Regions from separate parts of the Mucilaginibacter rubeus genome, predicted to be linked through region 1. Evidence: riboswitches for the same ligand, from Rfam matches in the RefSeq annotation. Region 1 holds a riboswitch; each other region holds the start of a gene.

Region 1 (6,754 bases):
GCCTCAATATCAAGATCCTTTGGATCGAGGTAGCTAAGTAATATGTTTTCAAGATCTATCTGGTTCTTTTTCAGGTGCCCGCCGTATATCGATAGTTTGTTGGCATGGTTGTTCGGGAATAGAAACTCAAACAGATCAGACAGCCAGCCAACGCACTGTCTGATCTTTGGAGTAGCTTCCCACTCGGCTTTATGAGTTTCATAAAGCAACTGTATAAAACTGTCAAGCTTATCGTCTTTCATTGTGGTGGTTTTGGTGGTTTATCTTTTAAGACTGTGAAGAGTATTTACCAACAGGTCAATTTCGGCACAAGTATTATAGAATGCCAGTGAGGGCCGCACTGTGGCTTCAACACCAAAGCGCCTTAAGATAGGCTGGGCGCAATGGTGACCTGAACGTACGGCGATGCCTTGTTCATTTAAAGCATGACCAACTTCTTCGGTTTTGTAGCCCACAAGCACAAATGATAATACGCTGGCTTTTTCTTTTGCGGTACCAATCAACCGGATCCCTTTTACTTCTTTTAGCAGATGAGTAGCATATTCAAGCAGGTAATGTTCATACTGGGCGATAGCAGGCATGCCCAGCCGGGTAACATAGTCAATAGCCGCACCAAGACCAACCGCGTCTGCAATGTTACCGGTTCCGGCCTCGAAGCGTCCGGGTGCATCATGGTATTGGGTGTATTCAAAAGTAACATCCTTGATCATGTTACCTCCGCCTTGCCAGGGTTGGGTTTGATTGAGCAGCTCTTCTTTGCCGTAAAGCACACCTATACCTGTAGGGCCGAACACTTTATGTCCCGAAAATACAAACCAATCGGCATTTAAAGCCTGTACATCAACCGGCATGTGCGATACAGACTGTGCGCCGTCAACCAATACTTTGGCCCCGGCCAGATGTGCGAGATGAACAATTTGAGCGGCTGGCGTGACCGTACCTAAGGCATTTGATACCTGTGTAAATGAAACCAGTTTGGTTTTAGGGCCAAGTATTTTTACATATTCGTCAAGGATGATCTGGCCATCGTCATCAACGGGGATCACTTTAATTTTTACACCCTTTTTAGCCGCCAGCTGCTGCCACGGAACTATATTAGCGTGGTGTTCAAGCTGGCTAACAACAATTTCATCACCTGCAACCAAATTTTGCTCTCCCCACGTTTTGGCTACAAGGTTGATGGCTTCGGTTGCGCCACGTACAAAAATGATCTCGTTAATTGATCCCGCGTTCAGGAAGGTTTGCACTTTTTTGCGTGCGCCCTCGTAAGCATCCGTTGCCCTTGCCGCCAGTTCATGGGCGGCGCGGTGGATATTTGAATTTTCGTGCTCGTAAAAATAGGTAATGCGCTCAATCACCTGCCGGGGCTTTTGGGTAGTGGCTGCATTGTCAAGCCATACCAATTGTTTCCCGTTCACCTGTTCTTGTAAAATCGGAAAATCGCGCCTTACAATGTTTACATCAAACGGCGGACTGATAATGCTACTGATACCAACCTGCTTAACCCTTTTCTCGTCGGATTTTACTGCCGGTAATCCATGGCTATCCGATAAAAAATAAAAAGGGATTTCGGTAGCGGAAGGTGCACCGTTAAATGGTAGCACTTTTGAAGGTCCTGACGTACTAATATTGCTTAATATCTTCTTCAGGTCCGCTTCAAAACCCTGGTCTTGTTGATAAGGCAAGTGGAGCAGATTTTGGGGAGCGGTTGAAAGCTGCTCAACCTCGAAATTTTGCTTTAAAGCCACATTAGGTATCAGATCTGTTTTTACCAAATATGAGTCGTAACCAAAGCTGGGTTTTGAGGGCAATTGCGCTCCAAAAGTGTTAACCGGGCTATGCCGGACAGGCTCCGAAGCATTAGTATGTGCGCTTAAATTAGGATCCGCGAAACTGGTTTGCGGATCCTTCAGGTTAATGGCATTATTCTGATTAATAGCCGATGGCGAAACACCGCCACCGCCAATAGTACTTGATGGTATTGACGTAGCTGGTACGTTGGCCTGGTGTTGCGGCCCCAATAAATCAGCATCACCTATACTGCCCGGCAATGGAAATACTTCCGGCGTTTGCTGAGCTGGCAATTGATTTACAATGCCGCCCGGCCCGGCCTTAAAAAACTGGTTGGCCAGTTGTTCCAGTTCCTGCAGACTGGGCAGGTTATCCGGATTAATATTTGTACTCATAATAGTTACCTAAATCAACATCTTCCAAAACAGCTATAGCATCATCAACTAAAACAGCTAATGAGCAGTAAAGCGATACCAGGTATGAAGCAATGGCCTTATTGTTAATGCCCATAAAGCGCACCGATAATCCTGGTGACTGTTCGCCCGGCAAACCAGGCTGAAACAGACCTACCACGCCCTGGCGGCTTTCGCCTGTACGCAAAAGGATGATCTTTGATTTGTTATTTACTATAGGTAGTTTATCGGATGGGATAAGCGGGATCCCTCGCCAGGTAATAAATTGTGACCCAAATAAGGATACTGTTGGCGGCGGCACACCACGGCGGGTACATTCGCGGCCGAAAGCGGCTATCGCTAATGGATGCAGCAGGAAAAATCCGGGTTCTTTCCAAACTTTAGTGATCAGTTCGTCAAAGTCATCCGGAGTAGGGGGGCCGAGCCTTGTTTTTATCTTTTGCGATGAGGCTACGCTGCTCAATAAGCCATATTCAGGATTGTTGATCAGCTCGCTTTCCTGGCGTTCTTTAACAATCTCGATAGTAAGGCGTAACTGCTCGCTGATCTGGTTATAGGGTTTACTGTACAAATCAGATACCCTGGTATGCACATCTAATACTGTATTTACTGCGCTCAGGTTATACTCCCGCGGGTTTTCTTCATAATCAACATAGGTAGATGGCAGCTCACGCTCATCACGGTTAGAGCAATCAACTTCTACATTATTAGCATCAACAACTTTGTTTAAACGATAAACGCCTGATTCAACAGGGATCCAGTTTAATAAATGTGTTAACCAGCGAGGGGTAATGGTTGATAACTGCGGAACGGTACGGGTGGCTACTGCTAACTGTCTGGCGGCTACGTCGCCGAGAGCGGTTTGTTTTTGTTTTTGATCGGGCATTTTTTAATAAATGAAATAAGTGTTTAAAGCTGATTTGGTGGTGCTTTCAATGTTTAACACCTGCTTTGCAATGATATAAAATAAATTATATAAAATCTATAGGAATTATAGATTTTATTGTATGTTTGCATCATCAGTTCTTTAACACTTATCCAGAAAAGACGGAGGGAAAGGCCCCATGAAGTCTTGGCAACCTGTACAATACCTTATATTGTAATATTGTAAAAGGTGCTAATTCCTGCTCCCGGCAAGGGGAGAAAGATAAGATGCTACAGGTTTATACAAATATCTCCACAGCTCTTTTCCTGGTAAGTTTACTGAACCCCAAAAAAGAAGAGAATAAACCACATCATCACTATACCGAATGAAGAAATTCATACTTACCGCTTTAACTTCTGTTATTGGCACTGTGGCTTACTCGCAGATACTTGCTCCGGTAAAATGGTCGTACGCGGCAAAAAAGATTGACAAAGAGCAAGCCATCGTTTTTATAAAGGCCGATATTGAAAAAGGCTGGCATATCTATTCGCAGCGTGTTGCTGATGGCGGCCCGGTAAAAACTTCGTTTACGTTTGATAAAAGCGATGACTATACATTGAGCGGAAACACTTCAGAACCTAAGGCTGTCAGTAAGTATGAAAAGGCGTTCAGTATGAATGTGCAGTACTTTGAGCAATCGGTAATTTTTCAGCAAAAAATAAAACTTAAAAACGGGCAAACTTCGGTTAAAGGCACACTAAATTATATGGTGTGCAGCGACAAGCAATGCCTGCCTCCTGAGGATGTAGAATTCAGCGTCCCTGTAAAATAAATAGCACATAATAATAGTGTTTAACAGATCAATAGCCACCAACTGAACTGTTAAACGGATGTTGAAGCGGTACAAAAACCGCTTTAAAAACTAATACCATGAAACCGAAAACGAATATTATCACTAACGCCTTTAAACAGAATGGTGGCGCCCTTTTCTGTTGTTACCAGTATTGTTAATTAGCGCAGTTTGTGTCACGGAAAATTGATCCTGAAATAAGATCAACATCCTGGCTGTACTAAGTGCGTTGCTTTGCTATGGTGGTAAAACAGGCGTGTGCTGTACAGACCAGGATGTTTATTGTTTACAATATAAGATTTTAATGAAATTCAATTCTAAATAAAAAATATTCTACTAAATCTATAGATTTTATTGTATTTATCATATTTATTACTATCTTTACAGCATTCTAATTAACCCCACCATTAATTAGTTGATTTATAAAGAATAAGGGAGAGGAAGTCTCGATGATCTTATAGCAACTTTTCAGCAATGAAATAAGTGCTCAAACTTTTTTGCAGGGCGATGTTGCTGTGCAAATATAAATTAACTAAACACCATGAACACTAAACATGACTATCCGCAGCAGCAGGCAATTGCCATAAGGCGATGTTGTTGTTTTGCACAGCGCCTTTTCTGGTTTTAACAACCGGTTCCTGAAATTTTATTGCTCCATTTTTTAGGGCCTCACAGGGTCACGTGGCATTGCTATGTCTAATTTTTAATCAAATCAATAACAATAAACTAAAACTGATAACATGAAAACAACAAATTACTTAACTAAAGCAAAAGTGTTGAGCATCGCGCTTTTGCTCGGTACTGCGGGCGTATCGCATGCCGATCCTAAGCCTAAATTTATTAAAGAAGGCAAATGGCGTGGCGAATTTACCGTAAGCGAATCAAAAGTACCCTTCAATTTTGAGCTGAAAGGAAAAGATGCTGAACATGCGGTATTTACGCTTATCAATGGCTCCCGTCGTGATGATTTTCATGTAAAATCTATCGGCCAGGATTCGGTTTACATCAAAATGAACACCTATGATGCAGCCTTGGTTGCCAAAGTTGAAGACGACGGATCTTTAACCGGCGAGTATCGCAGCCTGGTTCCGGGCTTCAGGGGGAATTCGCTGCCATTTAAAGCAGAATATGGTAAAACTTACCGCTTTGTTGAACCGGGAAAAGACGTTGCCCCTACGGCAGACCTGAGCGGCAAATGGGAAATCAAAACCTACAGCAAAGAAGCCGTTCCTGCATCCATCGCCCTGTTGAAACAAAAAGGTAATAAGCTTACCGGCGTGGTAATGACCGTAGTAGGTGATACGCGCGAGTTGGAAGGCACTGTACAGGGCGATGAATTTGCGTTGAGCGGTTTCACAGGCCCAAGCCCATTCATTATTAAAGGTAAGATCAATGCTGATGGTACATTGAGCGGTGAACAGGGTTTCGGGATCTATAAAAACCTGAAGTTTGACGCCGCCAAAAAAGCCGAAGTTGAATTGCCGGATCCTTATAAATTAACTTTCCTGAAAGAGGGTTATAAAAAGCTTGACTTTTCGTTTCCGGGGATTGATGGTAAACAGGTATCGTTGAGCGATAACAAGTATAAGGGTAAGGTGGTGATCGTGGAGATCATTGGTACCTGGTGCCCCAACTGTACAGATCAAACCGTGTTCCTATCGCCATGGTTTAACAAAAATCATAACCGTGGGGTAGAGGCCATTGCTTTAGGCTTCGAGCAAAAAGATAGCCTGGAATATGCTAAATACACGCTGGGCAAGCTGCGCGATAAATATGCTATTAACTACGATATCGCTTTTGGTGGATTAGCCGATAAGAAGCTGGTATCGCAAAAACTACCTGCATTGAACAAGTTTATCGCTTTCCCCACTACGATCATTATCGACAGAAAAGGTGACGTAAGGGAGATCTATACAGGCTACACCGGCACCGTAACCGGCAAATATCATGAAGATTACGAAAAGAAATTCAACAAGCTTTTAGACGAGCTTATCGCGGAGCCGGCGCCAGAAACTGCTGCCGTTGTTGATCAGCCGGCACGTCAAGGTAAGTAAACAACTATTAACTATCTATAATTTATCAAATGAAAACACTCAATTTAATTACTTCATTCAAATGCCTGACAGTAGGGTTGCTGTTGAGCAGTACAGTGTTTGCGGCCGATAAAAATCCGCCGGTAAAATTTATCAAAGAAGGTGTATGGCGCGGCGTGTTTACTGTAGCCGAAACAAAAGTTCCTTTTAATTTTGAATTGAAAGGTAAGGATGCGGAACATGCTACCTTCACGCTCATCAATGGTACCCGTCGCGATAACTTTCATGTTAAGCAGGTAGGCAAAGATTCGGTATTTATTAAAATGAATACGTATGATGCCGCACTGGTTGCCAAAGTAGAAGATGACGGAACCTTAAGTGGCGAATACCGCAGCCTGGTGCCGGGTTTCAGAGGGAATTCACTACCCTTCACCGCCGAATACGGCAAAAGCTACCGTTTTGTTGAGCCTGGTAAGGATATTGCACCAGCCGCCAACTTAACCGGTAAATGGGAGCTGAAAGTTTACTCGAAAGAGCAGGTACCTAACAAGATAGCTGTCCTGAAACAGACTGGTAATAAATTAACTGGTGTAATTATGCAGGTAACCGGCGACAGCCGCGAGCTGGAGGGTACTGTACAAGGCGATGAATTTGAGCTGAGTGGCTTTACCGGTCCGAGCCCTAAAATTTACAAGGGGAAGATCAATCCGGATGGTACGCTGAGTGGTGAGATAGGCCAAGGCATTTATGATAACACCAAGTTTGATGCCGTAAAAGACGATAAAGCCGAACTACCTGATCC
Region 2 (6,754 bases), 3.2 Mb from region 1:
GCTGTTCAACATCCTGCCTATCTCCTGATATTTAGCCTGGAGAGCAGCATGGATTTGTTGATCGATGTACTCACAGTCTAAAGCGAAGTCGAGCCAAATTGATGTTTCAGTCGCTTCTCCGTCGGCATCAGTCATCTTGGATGTGAAGTGTTTCGGATAAATTCGCTTTCTATATCCCTCACCAATATTGACACAAACAGATCGCGATGATCTTCTTATCTGATCAGTAAGTGAATATCGCTCTTCTTTAGGAAAAGCTTTTGAAAGCTTGAAAATATCGCTCGCTGTTTCAAATGCAAGCTTATAAACTTTTAAATCCTTAAAACTTCCGGTCATGTTAGGGTTAGATAATTGCACTAATTTATAAAATGACTGCTACTAAAAACTGCAACTGCCACTAATAATTAATATTCGGCCCTAACCATCTTTCTACATCCTCAAGCGGCATTTGCTTCCTAACCGCATAATCCTCAACCTGGTCCTTGCTGATTTTTCCTAATCCAAAATACCTTGCCTGCGGATGCGCGAAGTAGAAACCGCTTACCGATGCAGCCGGCAACATAGCCAGGCTTTCGGTAAGGTGCATGTTGGCATTATCTTCAGCTTTAAGCAACTCAAACAAGGTTGTTTTTTCGGTATGATCCGGACAGGCGGGATAACCCGGTGCCGGACGGATGCCCTGGTATTCTTCCTTGATCAGTTCCTGGTTACTTAGCTGCTCGCCTTTCGCATAGCCCCAGTATTCCTTACGTACCAGTTCATGCATTTTCTCTGCAAACGCTTCGGCAAGGCGGTCGGCAAGGGCTTTGGCCATGATGCTGTTATAATCGTCATGATCGCGCTCAAATTCGGCAACCAACTCGTCGCAACCTAAACCGGTTGTTACCGCGAAGCCGCCGAAATAATCAGGCACACCGCTTTCTTTCGGCGCTATGAAATCAGACAATGCATAATAAGGGTCGTTCTTTACCTTTTCGGCCTGTTGGCGAAGGGTATGAATGCGATTTAAAACAGTTGTGCGGCTTTCGTCGGTATAAAGCTCAATGTCATCACCTACGGCATTGGCCGGCCAGAAACCTATTACGCCTTTCGCGGTAAATAGTTTTTCATCAACAACGCGTTTCATCAATACTTGTGCGTCGTCAAACAGCTTTTTAGCTTCGTCGCCTACGTACTTGTCTTCAAATATCTTCGGATAGCTGCCGCGCAATTCCCAGGTATGGAAAAACGGTGTCCAGTCGATATAAGGGAGCAACTCTTCCAGCGGATAGTTTTCAATTACCTTAGTGCCTGTAAATGCAGGTTTCGGTGCCACATCGCCATCAAGGCTGATCTGGAATTTTCCGGCACGGGCCTCTTCAATGGTCACAAAACGCTTGTCTGACTTTTTATTAGCATGTGCTTCACGGGCTTTAGCATATTCATCTTTAATACCCTGGATATAGGCATCGCGATTATCTTTACTCATTAGGCTGCTGCATACCGTAACACTGCGTGAAGCATCCAGTACGTGAATAGCCGCGCCCGAATATTGCGGAGCGATCTTCACCGCTGCGTGGATGCGTGAAGTGGTGGCGCCACCAACAATTAGTGGAATGGTGAAGTTTTCGCGCTCCATTTCTTTGGCAAAATGCACCATCTCGTCAAGCGATGGCGTTATCAACCCGCTTAAGCCAATAATATCAACGTTTTGCTTTTTAGCTTCTTCAATAATGCGTTGCGCAGGCACCATTACTCCAAGGTCAATAACTTCGAAGTTGTTACAGGCCAGTACTACGCCAACTATATTTTTACCAATGTCATGCACATCGCCTTTTACGGTGGCCATTAAAACCTTACCGGCGTTCGAGCGCTGATCGGCACCTGCGTTATTCTTTTTTTCTTCTTCGATGAAGGGCAACAGGTAAGCCACGGCCTTTTTCATTACACGGGCCGATTTAACTACCTGCGGCAGGAACATTTTGCCCGCACCAAACAGGTCACCTACTACGTTCATGCCATCCATCAGCGGGCCTTCAATTACTTCAAGCGGCCTTGCATAAGCCTGGCGGGCTTCTTCCACATCGTTATCAAGGTATTCAACAATGCCTTTTACCAACGAGTGCGACAGGCGCTCCTGAACGGTGCCTTTACGCCATTCTTCGTCACGTACAATCTCTTTGCCTTTACTTTTGATGGTATCGGCAAACTCCACCAGGCGCTCTGTAGCATCCTGGCGACGGTTAAGCAGTACATCTTCAACCAACTCAAGCAGGTTTTTAGGAATTTGCTCGTAAACTTCAAGCATACCGGCGTTAACAATACCCATATCCATACCCGCTTTAATGGCGTGATACAAGAATGCCGAGTGCATAGCCTCGCGCACAGTATTGTTACCCCTGAAAGAGAACGAAATATTACTTACCCCACCGCTCACCTTGGCGTGAGGCAGATTTTGTTTTATCCAGCGCGTAGCTTCAATAAAATCAACCGCGTAGTTATTATGCTCTTCCAAACCGGTAGCTACGGTAAGGATGTTGGGGTCAAAAATGATATCCTGTGGCGGGAAGCCTACTTCGTTCACCAATATATCGTATGATCTTTTACAGATCTCGATACGGCGTTCTAATGAGTCGGCCTGACCAACTTCATCAAATGCCATTACTACGGTAGCTGCACCATAGCTTAGTATTTTGCGGGCTTGCTCTTTAAACTTTTCTTCGCCTTCCTTAAGGGAGATAGAGTTTACTATACCCTTACCCTGTACGCATTTCAAACCCGCCTCAATCACTGTCCATTTAGATGAATCGATCATGATAGGCAGTTTGGCTATGTCCGGCTCAGATGCAACAAGGTTCAGGAACTTTGTCATCACCGCTTCAGAGTCGATCATGCCCTCGTCCATGTTAATGTCGATAACCTGGGCTCCACCTTCAACTTGCTGCAGCGCAACAGATAGCGCTGCCTCATAATCCTCGGCCAAAATCAGTTTAGAAAACTTGGGCGAACCGGTGATATTGGTACGCTCACCCACGTTTACGAAAATGCTTTCGGGCTTAATGGTAACCGATTCCAACCCGCTCAGACGCATATCCGGCTCAATTTCAGGGATAGGGCGCGGGGGGAAGGATGCAGCTTTATCGGCAATGCATTTGATGTGATCGGGTGTGGTACCGCAACATCCGCCTACGATATTTACCAGCCCGGCTTTAATGAAATCATCAACCTGGTGAGCGGTTTCGTGTGGGGTTTCGTCGTACTGGCCAAACTCATTTGGTAGGCCTGCGTTTGGATAAGCCGAAATATATACGCCTGCTTTTTCAGAAAGTTCGGCAAGGTGCGGGCGCATTTCCCTTGCACCTAAAGCGCAGTTTAAACCTACCGATAGCAGGTTGGCATGACTTATCGAGTTCCAGAAAGCCTCAACCGTTTGCCCCGAAAGGGTACGGCCCGAAGCATCGGTAATAGTACCCGAGATCATGATACCACCCGAATCCCTGAAAGCAGGGAAATCCTTTCCGGCAGCTTTACATTCATCCTCATAACGTTTTATGGCGAACAGGGCAGCCTTGGCATTCAGGGTATCAAAGATGGTTTCAACCAGCAGCAAATGCGAGCCGCCGTCAACCAAACCACGCACCTGGTCATAGTAGGCATCGGCCAGATCATCAAACGTAACAGCGCGGTAGCCCGGGTCATTAACATCAGGCGACAATGAAGCGGTGCGGTTTGTTGGCCCGATAGCGCCGGCGACAAAGCGCGGCTTTTCGGGATTGCGTTGGGTATATTCATCGGCTACCTCGCGTGCAATACGGGCGCCTTCATAGCTTAATTCGTATGCCAATTCTTCCAGGTGATAATCGGCAAGGGAAATTACCTGTGTGCTGAATGTGTTGGTTTCAATAATATCAGCCCCTGCATCCAAATATTCGGCATGGATAGCCTTAATAATGTCTGGGCGTGTGATATTGAGCAGGTCGTTATTGCCCTGCAGGTCGCTTTTATGATCGCGAAAACGCTCGCCACGAAAATCCTTCTCCGTGAGCTGGTACCTTTGAATCATGGTACCCATTGCTCCGTCAATCACCAGGATGCGTTTCTGTAATTCTTTTCTAATGTCCATTTTTTGAGATGTGAGATATGAGATGTGAGATATGAGACTGGAGAAAATTCAGCACTCAGATCTTTATCTCATATATCTGATAAAAAGACACTAAACAGACGATCTGAAAAAGCAAAAACTATCTCAAATCTCAAATCTAATATCTCAAATCTAAATAAAAGCTTATCTCGAAAAGTCGGGTGTTATTATGACTTTCGCTTATCTGTCCGGGCGCTTAATTGCTGCCTGGTAGAATGTAGCACCTTGTGAAGCACAGGTTGCTAAGACATCGCAGGGTCTAATCCCTCCGTCTTTCTCCATAAGCACTGCAAATTTGCGCAATAAAGTTGTCATTTGCAAGTGTATAACAAACGCTATATATCATAACTAAGCCACATTGTTAAACAAAAAAAGCTGCCTTTTGCGGAGGCAGCTTTCTGAATAATTTCTTTTGGGTTGATTATCGCCTTCTGCCGCCAAATAAGCGAAGAACGAAAAGGAAAAGGTTGATGAAGTCAAGATATAGAGTCAACCCACCCATTAGCGCCATTTTCTTGGCAGAAGCGTCGCCGTACTCTATACCGGCGCCAATGCGTTTAAGTTTCTGAACATCGTAAGCGGTTAAACCGGTAAACACTGCTACACCAAAATAGCTGATGATGTAATCAAAAGCTTCGCTGTGTAAGAACATATTTACCAGAGAGGCGATGATGATGCCAATCAGCAACATGATCAGGATACCGCCAAAGTTGGTCAGGTCTGTTTTTGTAGTATAACCGGCAATAGCCATTACACCAAAAACCAGCGCGGATACGCCAAAAGCTAATGTTACTTTTGATGCTGTGTATATCAAAAGGATATAGCAAAGGCTCATTCCTGTTGCGGCAGCGTATGCAATAAATAACAGCGCAAGTACAGGATATGACAAGCGGTTTAAGCCAAAGCGCATAATTAAAACAAATGCCAAAGGCAAAAACATAACTATCATGCCCAACCCGGTTGAGTGACCTGTGTTAAAATCAAACAGCAGGTTTAATAATTGAGGTGTACCGGCAAATACAAACGCGCAAACGCTTGAAATACCTAAGGCAACAAACATCCATAAAAATACACTTGCTATAAATTTACGTGATGCATCCTGTTCGTTTAATTGTATTACGTTTTTATAAACGTATTCGGGATCTTTAAATTCCATTTTGTGTTAAAAATTATACTACGAATTTATGAATAAAAAGTGAATGTCAGGTGAAGAATGCGTGTGTGCCTTTCCATCTCGTCATTGCGAGGTGTGTTAGCGTTAGTTTAAACGACGCATCAGCTGCTCTTCTACCTTTTTGAAAACCTGTACGGGTTTTAGGGTGCGCCAACCGAGGTTATCCAATTCGCCACCGAAGTTAATGTAATAGTCGATGTTGCTATTTTTAAACTCATCTATCACATGTTCGCGGAAGTTGATGCCTGCTATCCAGCCATCCTCTACATCCTGAAACCATTCTTCATAATAACAATCATCACTTGAGTGAAAGTTCAAAACGTTTTCACCTATCAGGATAAAATGCGTGATGCCATTATCTATCATGAGGTCAAGTAGTTCGCGCTTTAACAGCATGATGTCGTTGTTGATAGCGTCATTCCATTCGCCAATTAATTCAATGATGGTGTAGCCTTTATCATAGTCGGCAAAAAGCACCTTAAGGTAAAGTGTATTGGAGCCGAACGAATCCCATTGCGGGTGCAGCAGGTAATTATACACCTGCTTATCAAATTCAAACTCGCTGTATTCGGTTGCGTAAAAAGGTGAAAACTCATCTTCCGATGCTACGTAATCATCTCTCCAGCGGTAATATGGTTCAATATCGTGCATGTTTTAATTCGAAATTTGTCTGAACCTGAATTTTTTGAATTTGAAAATTTATCGAATGCAGTAGAGCATTTTCAAATTTCCAAATCAGCACATCTTCAAATTCAGTTTATTTTTTAAAATGATCAACAGCGCTTCGTACGCTGCCGTATTGTTTCAATAGCCCGGCTGCTTCTTCTTCATTCAGCCCGGTTTCGTCCATAACCATGCGGGTGCCCCTGTTCACCAGTTTGTGGTTGCTTAATTGCATATCAACCATCCTGTTTCCTTTTACGCGGCCAAGCTGTATCATTACGCTTGTGCTTAGCATATTTAAAACTAATTTTTGCGCGGTGCCGGCTTTCATACGGGTTGATCCCGTTAAAAACTCGGGTCCGGTAACTACCTCAACCGGGTATTGTGCTGCCGCCGCTACCGGGCTGCCGCTATTACAAACAATGCAGCCGGTAACTATATTGTGTTCGTTGGCCGTTTTTAAGCCGCCAATCACATAAGGCGTAGTGCCCGAAGCAGCAATGCCAACCACTACGTCTTTATCATTTATATTAAAAGCTTCCAGGTCTTTCCAGGCTTGTACGGCATCATCTTCGGCAAATTCAACGGCTTTGCGGATAGCACTGTCGCCACCGGCTATCAGGCCCACAACCATATCAAACGGCACGCCGAATGTCGGCGGACATTCTGAGGCATCAACTACACCTAAACGGCCACTGGTACCGGCGCCTATGTAAAACAAACGACCACCGTTTTTCATCCTTTCGGCGGTAATGGTTGCCAGGGCTTCTATTTGTGGTAGTGCCTTTTCCACAGCA
Region 3 (6,754 bases), 470 kb from region 1:
CTTTTAACGCTTCACGCTGACGAACCTCAACCTCCCGCGGACTTTCGCCTCCTTCAAATTTGCTGTCCAGCTTGCCATCCAGCCAATCCCGCATAATCTGCAGAAAAGCGGCTTTGTTATCAGTTGTAGGTGCTTGTCCTTCATGAACGCCCCAGGCCAGCTCATCCAAACCCGAAAGTTTTTCATAAGGGAGCCCGAGGTCAATAAAAGGCTGGACGCTTTGTTGCGTACGCTTTAATGCCGATATATAGATCTTATCAAACGGAACGTTTTTATAAGCTTCATAAAACTGGCAGGCCTGTTTGCGGCCTTCGTTATTTAAATCGGTATCAACTCCGCGGCCTTGAATAATGCCAAGTTTATTAAACTCAGTTTGGCCGTGGCGTACTATATATAAGGTTTTTTGTGCCATTTTCTTGAGCCCAAAGGCTTAAAGCTTTTTTGCTTTATCTATGCTATATTTATTGTTTTGCTTTCAGCTTTAAGCCTTCGGCTTTAAGCTTAATTAATAACCGGTAACTTGTAATACTGTGGTTTCGGTTCGTCGCCAAACTCGAAGTTGGTATAATCAGTTATTACATTATATAAGGTATCGCGTTCTATTGGTTGGCGACCAACATGTTTAATTAACTCTACTACTTGTTTGGTGCTCATGCCCGGATGTTGTTCTTCGGCGCCCGCCATCGAATAGATTTTGGTTGTATCATCCAATGTGCCATCAATATCATCAACACCAAAGTTAAGCGAAAGCTGCGCGGTTGTACGGCTGATCATCGCCCAATAAGCTTTAATATGATCGAAATTGTCAAGGTAGATACGGGCTACAGCGTAGTTACGCAAATCCTCAATCACTGAAACCTCTGGTACATGCGACATTTGGTTGTCTTTATTCCTGAATTTAAGCGGAATAAATGTCTGGAAACCTCCTGTTTTATCCTGTAACTGGCGCAGGCGCTCCATATGGTCAACACGGTGCTTGTATTCTTCAATATGTCCGTAAAGCATTGTGGCGTTTGAACGGCCGCCCAACTTATGCCATTCTTCATGAATAGCCAGCCACTGATCGGCAGTACATTTATCTTTCGAGATCTGGTCCCTGATCTCCGGATCAAAGATCTCGGCCCCACCACCCGGGATAGAATCCAGGCCGGCTTCCTGCATCAGGCGCATGCCAGTGGCATAATCAATTTTGGCTTTTTTGAAAATGTAATGGTATTCAACCGGGGTAAGCGCTTTTATATGCAACTCCGGCCTGTGGGCCCGGATCCGGGCAAAAAGTTCCTGGTAAAAAGGCACGTCATATTGGGGCAATACACCGCCAACAATGTGAACCTCGGTAACCGGCTCGCCGTCGTATTTGGCAACCATATTAAACATTTCGTCCATGGTGTACTCCCAGCCTTCTGATTTTTGTTTCAGCAAGCGTGAGTATGAACAAAATTTGCAGTCATAAACGCAAAGATTGGTTGGCTCAATATGAAAGTTACGATTGAAATAAGTTTTATCGCCGTGGCGCTCCTCGCGGATGTAATTGGCTAAAGTGCCAAGATATCCAAGCTCGCCCTGCTCATAAAGCAAAACGCCTTCATCAAATGTGATGCGTTGTTTATTTAGTACCTTTTGGGCAATGTGCTTTAAGTCAGCAGATAAATTCGGATCCTGGAGCAATACCTGTAAATTATCTGAATTATGCATCATTATAAATTTGGCCAAATGTACAAAAAAGCACAAAAGTAATATGCGTTATGACACATATCGTCCAAATTTGATGGTAAATTACATTAAAGTTACAGAGCCTTGATCTCGCTTATAGAGATACCTATCGAACAATCATCCTGACAGCCATTAGGTGCATAACTGGCACCTGATATCATCCCGTTATTTTGGGTTTCAAAATAAATGGTGTTCTTTTTCTTATCGGCGGCAAGCCATTCGGTTTTGGCTTTTTGATAAATCTGGTCAAGCGTAAGTAATGCGGCACCTGAATTATGTTGCCCCAATGATGTTTTATCTTCCTGCCACTGTTCCCTTATTTTTTTAGTGGGAGCGCTGTTAGGATTTTGCTCTAAAGTATATGATAGAAAATCTCTCCCTACCACCACGCCGTTTTGCACAGTAATTTTTGTTTCGGAGCCGTAGCCAAATACAGACCCGGCGTTAACCGTATAGCTGTATGAGTTTTTACTTTCAGTTTTAAAGCTTTGCCATACCTTATAACTTTTGTCGTAAGCTGTTTCGTTTGCATCTTTTTTGCAGGCTGTAAAGCCGGTTATAACAAGCAGGATCAGGATAAAGGTTCTTTTCATGCGGATAGGTTTTATAATCTATTCGGCTAAAAATGAAAAAACGCTACAACTAATAACAAATATTCTTTTTTACTTTGGGCGATATCATATTTCGAACCATGAAAACAGAAACGATAGCTATACACGCCGGTAACCATGTTGATGAAGCAACACGGGCCGTAATACAACCTATTATTATGTCAACCACGTTTGAGCGCGGCGAAGACGGTGGTTTCCCGGCAGGTTATATCTATAGTCGATCAGCCAATCCTAACAGGCATGCGCTTGAACATTTACTGGCCAAACTGGAGGGCGGCGTTGAGGCTGCTTCGTTTTCATCGGGCAACGCGGCTGGGATGTCCGTATTTCAATCACTTGAGCCGGGGACTCATATTATTGCTCCAGATGATATGTATCATGGCTTACGTAATCAGCTTAAAAACCTGTTTGCGGGGATATTAACGTTCGATTTTATCGATGTAAACGATACCGATGTATTGCAGCAGCATATTAAACCCGAAACAGGCTTGATCTGGATTGAAACACCATCAAACCCGCTGCTTAAGATAACTGATATAAAAAAAGTAGTAGCAATAGCCAAAGCAAAAGGTATTAAAGTTTTGTGCGATAATACCTTTGCAACACCAATTTGCCAACGCCCGCTTGATTTGGGAGTAGATATTGTAATGCACTCGGCCACCAAATATTTTGGCGGCCACAGCGATTTGATGGGCGGAGCCTTAATTACAGGCGAAACAAATGATTGGTGGACAAAGATCCGTCAGGTACAGGAAATGGGAGGTGCTATCCCCTCGCCTATGGACTGCTATTACCTGGTACGCAGTATTAAAACTTTGCCGTACCGCGTAAAAGGTCACGTACAAAACGCACAGTTGTTAGCCGAATATTTGGAACAATATCCTAATGTTGAGCAGGTTATGTACCCCGGTTTATCATCGCATCCACAACATGAAATAGCAAAAGATCAGATGCTGGCTTTTGGCGGGATGCTATCCTTTATAATTAAAGGCGATGAAAACGACACGCATAATATCATCAATAAACTGAAGCTGTTTATCAAAGCTACCAGTCTCGGTGGTGTAGAAAGTTTGATAGAACACCGTGCTACTGTTGAAGGGCCGGATACCAAGACACCCCGCAACCTGCTAAGGGTTTCGGTTGGTTTAGAGCATATAGATGATTTAATAGCTGATATGGAACAGGCTTTAACGCTTTAGGCCACTTGAGGTAAAAGGCGAAAGGTCAAAGGCAAAAGGTAGAAGCATGAAGGCGGGTTAAAAATTCCCTATTTCAAAAACCTTTAACCTTTCGCCTTTGACCTTTAACCTCATTTCTAAAATAAAATTTGGCATATTCCCAAATAACCCCTTATATTTGGAACATTATTTGGTAGCAATACCAACGTCGATCAATACTCCGCACATAGTTCGGGTTTTGATTTATAAAGAAGCGGCGAGAGATCAGGCTCAATGACCCGCTGGCAACCCTTCAATGTTGAAGAAGGTGCCAATTCCTGTCCCGGCAAATAACACCGGGGAATATAAATTTATAACCATGAAAAGTTTAATTAAATTTACGCAACACAACACTTTTTACGCCTTAAACGGTGACATACAACATATTGGCTCCTCTATTGGCTGTATTTGTATGTGTTGCTGCTGTTGATGCTTAGCACGCCCCTGTTTTCATTTCTCTGAAAAGAAGCGTGTGATGTTAAACCGGTTTTATCAAACCGGCTTTGTCAAAATCCATCTTAACAAAAAAATCTAAATTAAACACATTAAAAATTACAACTATGTCTACCTTAAAATTCGAAACCTTACAATTACATGCCGGTCAGGAAGTTGATCCAACAACAGGTTCACGCGCAGTACCACTTTACCAAACCACTTCATACGTATTTAACAGTGCCGAACATGGCGCCAATTTGTTTGCGCTGAAGGAGTTTGGCAATATATATACCCGCATCATGAACCCTACTACCGATGTGTTTGAAAAACGCATTGCGGCTTTAGAGGGCGGCGCTGCTGCTCTGGCTACAGCATCCGGTCAGGCGGCACAATTTATAGCATTAAATAACATCCTGCAGGCAGGTGATAACTTTGTTACTTCTCCTTTCCTGTATGGCGGTACCTATAACCAGTTTAAAGTAGCATTTAAACGCCTGGGTATTGAGGTGCGTTTTGCCAAAGATGATACCGCGGCGAACATCGAAGCACTTATTGACGATAAAACCAAAGCTATCTTCCTGGAGACGATAGGTAATCCTGGATTTACCATTGCTGATTTTGAAAAGGTTAGCGAAGTTGCAAAAAGGCATGATCTTCCTTTAATTGTCGATAATACTTTTGGCGCAGGTGGTTACCTCTTCCGCCCTATTGAACATGGCGCTAATGTTGTTGTTGAGTCAACTACTAAATGGATCGGCGGTCATGGTACCAGTATTGGCGGCGCTATTATTGATGCCGGTAATTACAACTGGGGTAACGGCAAATTTCCGCAGTTCACTGAACCGTCTGAAGGTTACCACGGATTGGTATTTAACGATGTTTTTGGCATCGGCGGCCCATTTGGTAACATTCAGTTCATCATCCGTGCCCGTGTGGAAGGTTTAAGGGATTTTGGCCCATCGCAATCGCCATTTAATTCATGGCTGAATATCCAGGGATTGGAAACCTTGTCATTAAGGGTGCAACGCCATGTAGATAATGCTTTGCAGCTGGCCAAATGGTTAGAGCAGCATCCTCAAGTGGCTACGGTAAATTACCCGGGACTGGAATCATCACCATACCACGACCTTGCAAAAAAATATTTAAAGAATGGTTTTGGGGGCGTATTATCGTTCGAGATCAAAGGTGATAAAGCGCAGGCCAGCCAGTTAATCAATAATTTGAAACTGGTTAGTCATTTAGCTAACGTGGGCGACGCAAAAACATTGATCATACAGCCATCGGCAACAACGCATCAGCAATTATCTGATGAAGAGCAGCTATCTGCCGGTGTTACGCCGACATCATTACGCGTAGCCATTGGTATTGAGCATATAGATGATATTAAAGCTGATTTTGAACAAGCTTTTGCAAAAATTAAGCAAAGTGAGGGTGAGTTAGTTTAAAAATGTATAGTTTTTTTAAGTGATATAGTAAACGTTATTACGGGCAGCGGCCAGAAAAAATCTGGTTGCGCCCGGAATAACAAATAGAAGAATGAACGCAGAGATATTTAAATACACTGATACTTTTGAATTTGAATCCGGCCGCGCGATTGAAGGTTTAGAGATAGGCTTTCATACCTATGGAAGGTTAAATAAAGAAAAAAATAACGTTGTTTGGGTATGCCACGCGCTTACTGCCAACAGCGACGTATTTGACTGGTGGAAAGGGCTTATTGGCGAGGGTTATTTTTTTAACCCTGAAGAGCATTTTATAGTTTGCGCCAATATTTTGGGTTCGCCTTATGGTACCACAAGTCCGCTAAGTGTTAACCCGGTTACGGGGCAGCCGTATTACCTATCCTATCCGCAGTTTACTACAAGGGATATGATAAAGGCACACCAACTGCTTGCCGATCATTTGCAGATCAATAATATCAGTGTATTGATAGGCGGTTCATTAGGTGGCCAGCAGGCTATGGAATGGGCAATCATCGAGCCGGAACGCATCAAAAATCTTATTCTGATTGCTACCAATGCCAAGCACTCACCATGGGGCATTGCCTTTAATGAATCGCAGCGCTTAGCCATCACTGCCGACCGTACTTTCTATAGTAACACGCCGGAAGGTGGTCAAAAAGGCTTAAAAGCAGCCCGGAGCATCGCGCTTTTAAGCTATCGTACTTATAAAACCTATGGTATCACCCAGCAGGAAGAAAGCGACGATGTGAAAGATGGCTTTCGCTCATCGTCATACCAAAACTACCAGGGCGAGAAACTGGTGAACCGCTATAATGCCTATAGTTATTGGTACCTGACAAAAGTGATGGATTCGCACAACGTGGGCCGTGGCCGTAACGGGGTTGACAAGGCGTTGAGCCTGATCAAAGCTAAAACATTGGTTATTGGTATTTCATCGGATGTGTTATTCCCTATTGAGGAGCAACAATACCTTTTCAGGCATATCCCGAAAGCTGCCTTTGCCGAACTGGATTCGTTTTATGGGCACGACGGATTTTTAATTGAAACAGAAGCATTAACAAACATATTTACATCGTTTTTTAAAACCGATGTGAAAGGAAAAATTATAGAACTGCAACGTACAGCGTAATGAGTAAAAAGTTAAATATCGGCCTCTTCGGATTTGGAGTTGTGGGCCAGGGTTTATATGATATCGTAAAAACAAAAAAGCTAAACATTGAGATAGTAAAATTTGCTATTAAAGATCCAACCAAAAAACGTTCTTTACCGGCTCATTTATTTACTACCGATAAAGAAGAACTGCTTAATAACCCGG

Evidence for each region. Region 1 has a riboswitch for S-adenosylmethionine ahead of DEO27_RS11715 (protein-disulfide reductase DsbD domain-containing protein). Riboswitches for the same ligand answer to the same signal wherever they lie in the genome.
Region 2: linked by a shared signal. The riboswitch ahead of metH (methionine synthase) and the one ahead of DEO27_RS11715 (protein-disulfide reductase DsbD domain-containing protein) in region 1 are both predicted to bind S-adenosylmethionine.
Region 3: linked by a shared signal. The riboswitch ahead of DEO27_RS10055 (O-acetylhomoserine aminocarboxypropyltransferase/cysteine synthase family protein) and the one ahead of DEO27_RS11715 (protein-disulfide reductase DsbD domain-containing protein) in region 1 are both predicted to bind S-adenosylmethionine.

The regions. Positions count from the first base shown of each region.
Region 1 covers NZ_CP043450.1:2,919,193-2,925,946, reverse strand. The annotation lists gene DEO27_RS11730 (serine O-acetyltransferase) at 1-242, opposite strand, end outside; gene DEO27_RS11725 (family 2A encapsulin nanocompartment cargo protein cysteine desulfurase) at 261-2,186, opposite strand; gene DEO27_RS11720 (family 2A encapsulin nanocompartment shell protein) at 2,170-3,090, opposite strand; SAM riboswitch class I at 3,236-3,358, shown strand; gene DEO27_RS11715 (protein-disulfide reductase DsbD domain-containing protein) at 3,455-3,901, shown strand; SAM riboswitch class I at 4,337-4,449, shown strand; gene DEO27_RS11710 (peroxiredoxin family protein) at 4,660-5,973, shown strand; gene DEO27_RS11705 (peroxiredoxin family protein) at 6,003-6,754, shown strand, end outside.
Region 2 covers NZ_CP043450.1:6,092,420-6,099,173, reverse strand. The annotation lists gene DEO27_RS24345 (four helix bundle protein) at 1-336, opposite strand, end outside; gene metH (methionine synthase) at 398-4,102, opposite strand; SAM riboswitch class I at 4,298-4,407, opposite strand; gene DEO27_RS24335 (Bax inhibitor-1/YccA family protein) at 4,542-5,276, opposite strand; gene DEO27_RS24330 (hypothetical protein) at 5,379-5,945, opposite strand; gene murQ (N-acetylmuramic acid 6-phosphate etherase) at 6,052-6,754, opposite strand, start outside.
Region 3 covers NZ_CP043450.1:2,449,977-2,456,730, forward strand. The annotation lists gene DEO27_RS10035 (histidine phosphatase family protein) at 1-412, opposite strand, end outside; gene mqnE (aminofutalosine synthase MqnE) at 502-1,695, opposite strand; gene DEO27_RS10045 (hypothetical protein) at 1,788-2,306, opposite strand; gene DEO27_RS10050 (trans-sulfuration enzyme family protein) at 2,405-3,523, shown strand; SAM riboswitch class I at 3,743-3,853, shown strand; gene DEO27_RS10055 (O-acetylhomoserine aminocarboxypropyltransferase/cysteine synthase family protein) at 4,102-5,421, shown strand; gene metX (homoserine O-acetyltransferase family protein) at 5,513-6,568, shown strand; gene DEO27_RS10065 (homoserine dehydrogenase) at 6,568-6,754, shown strand, end outside.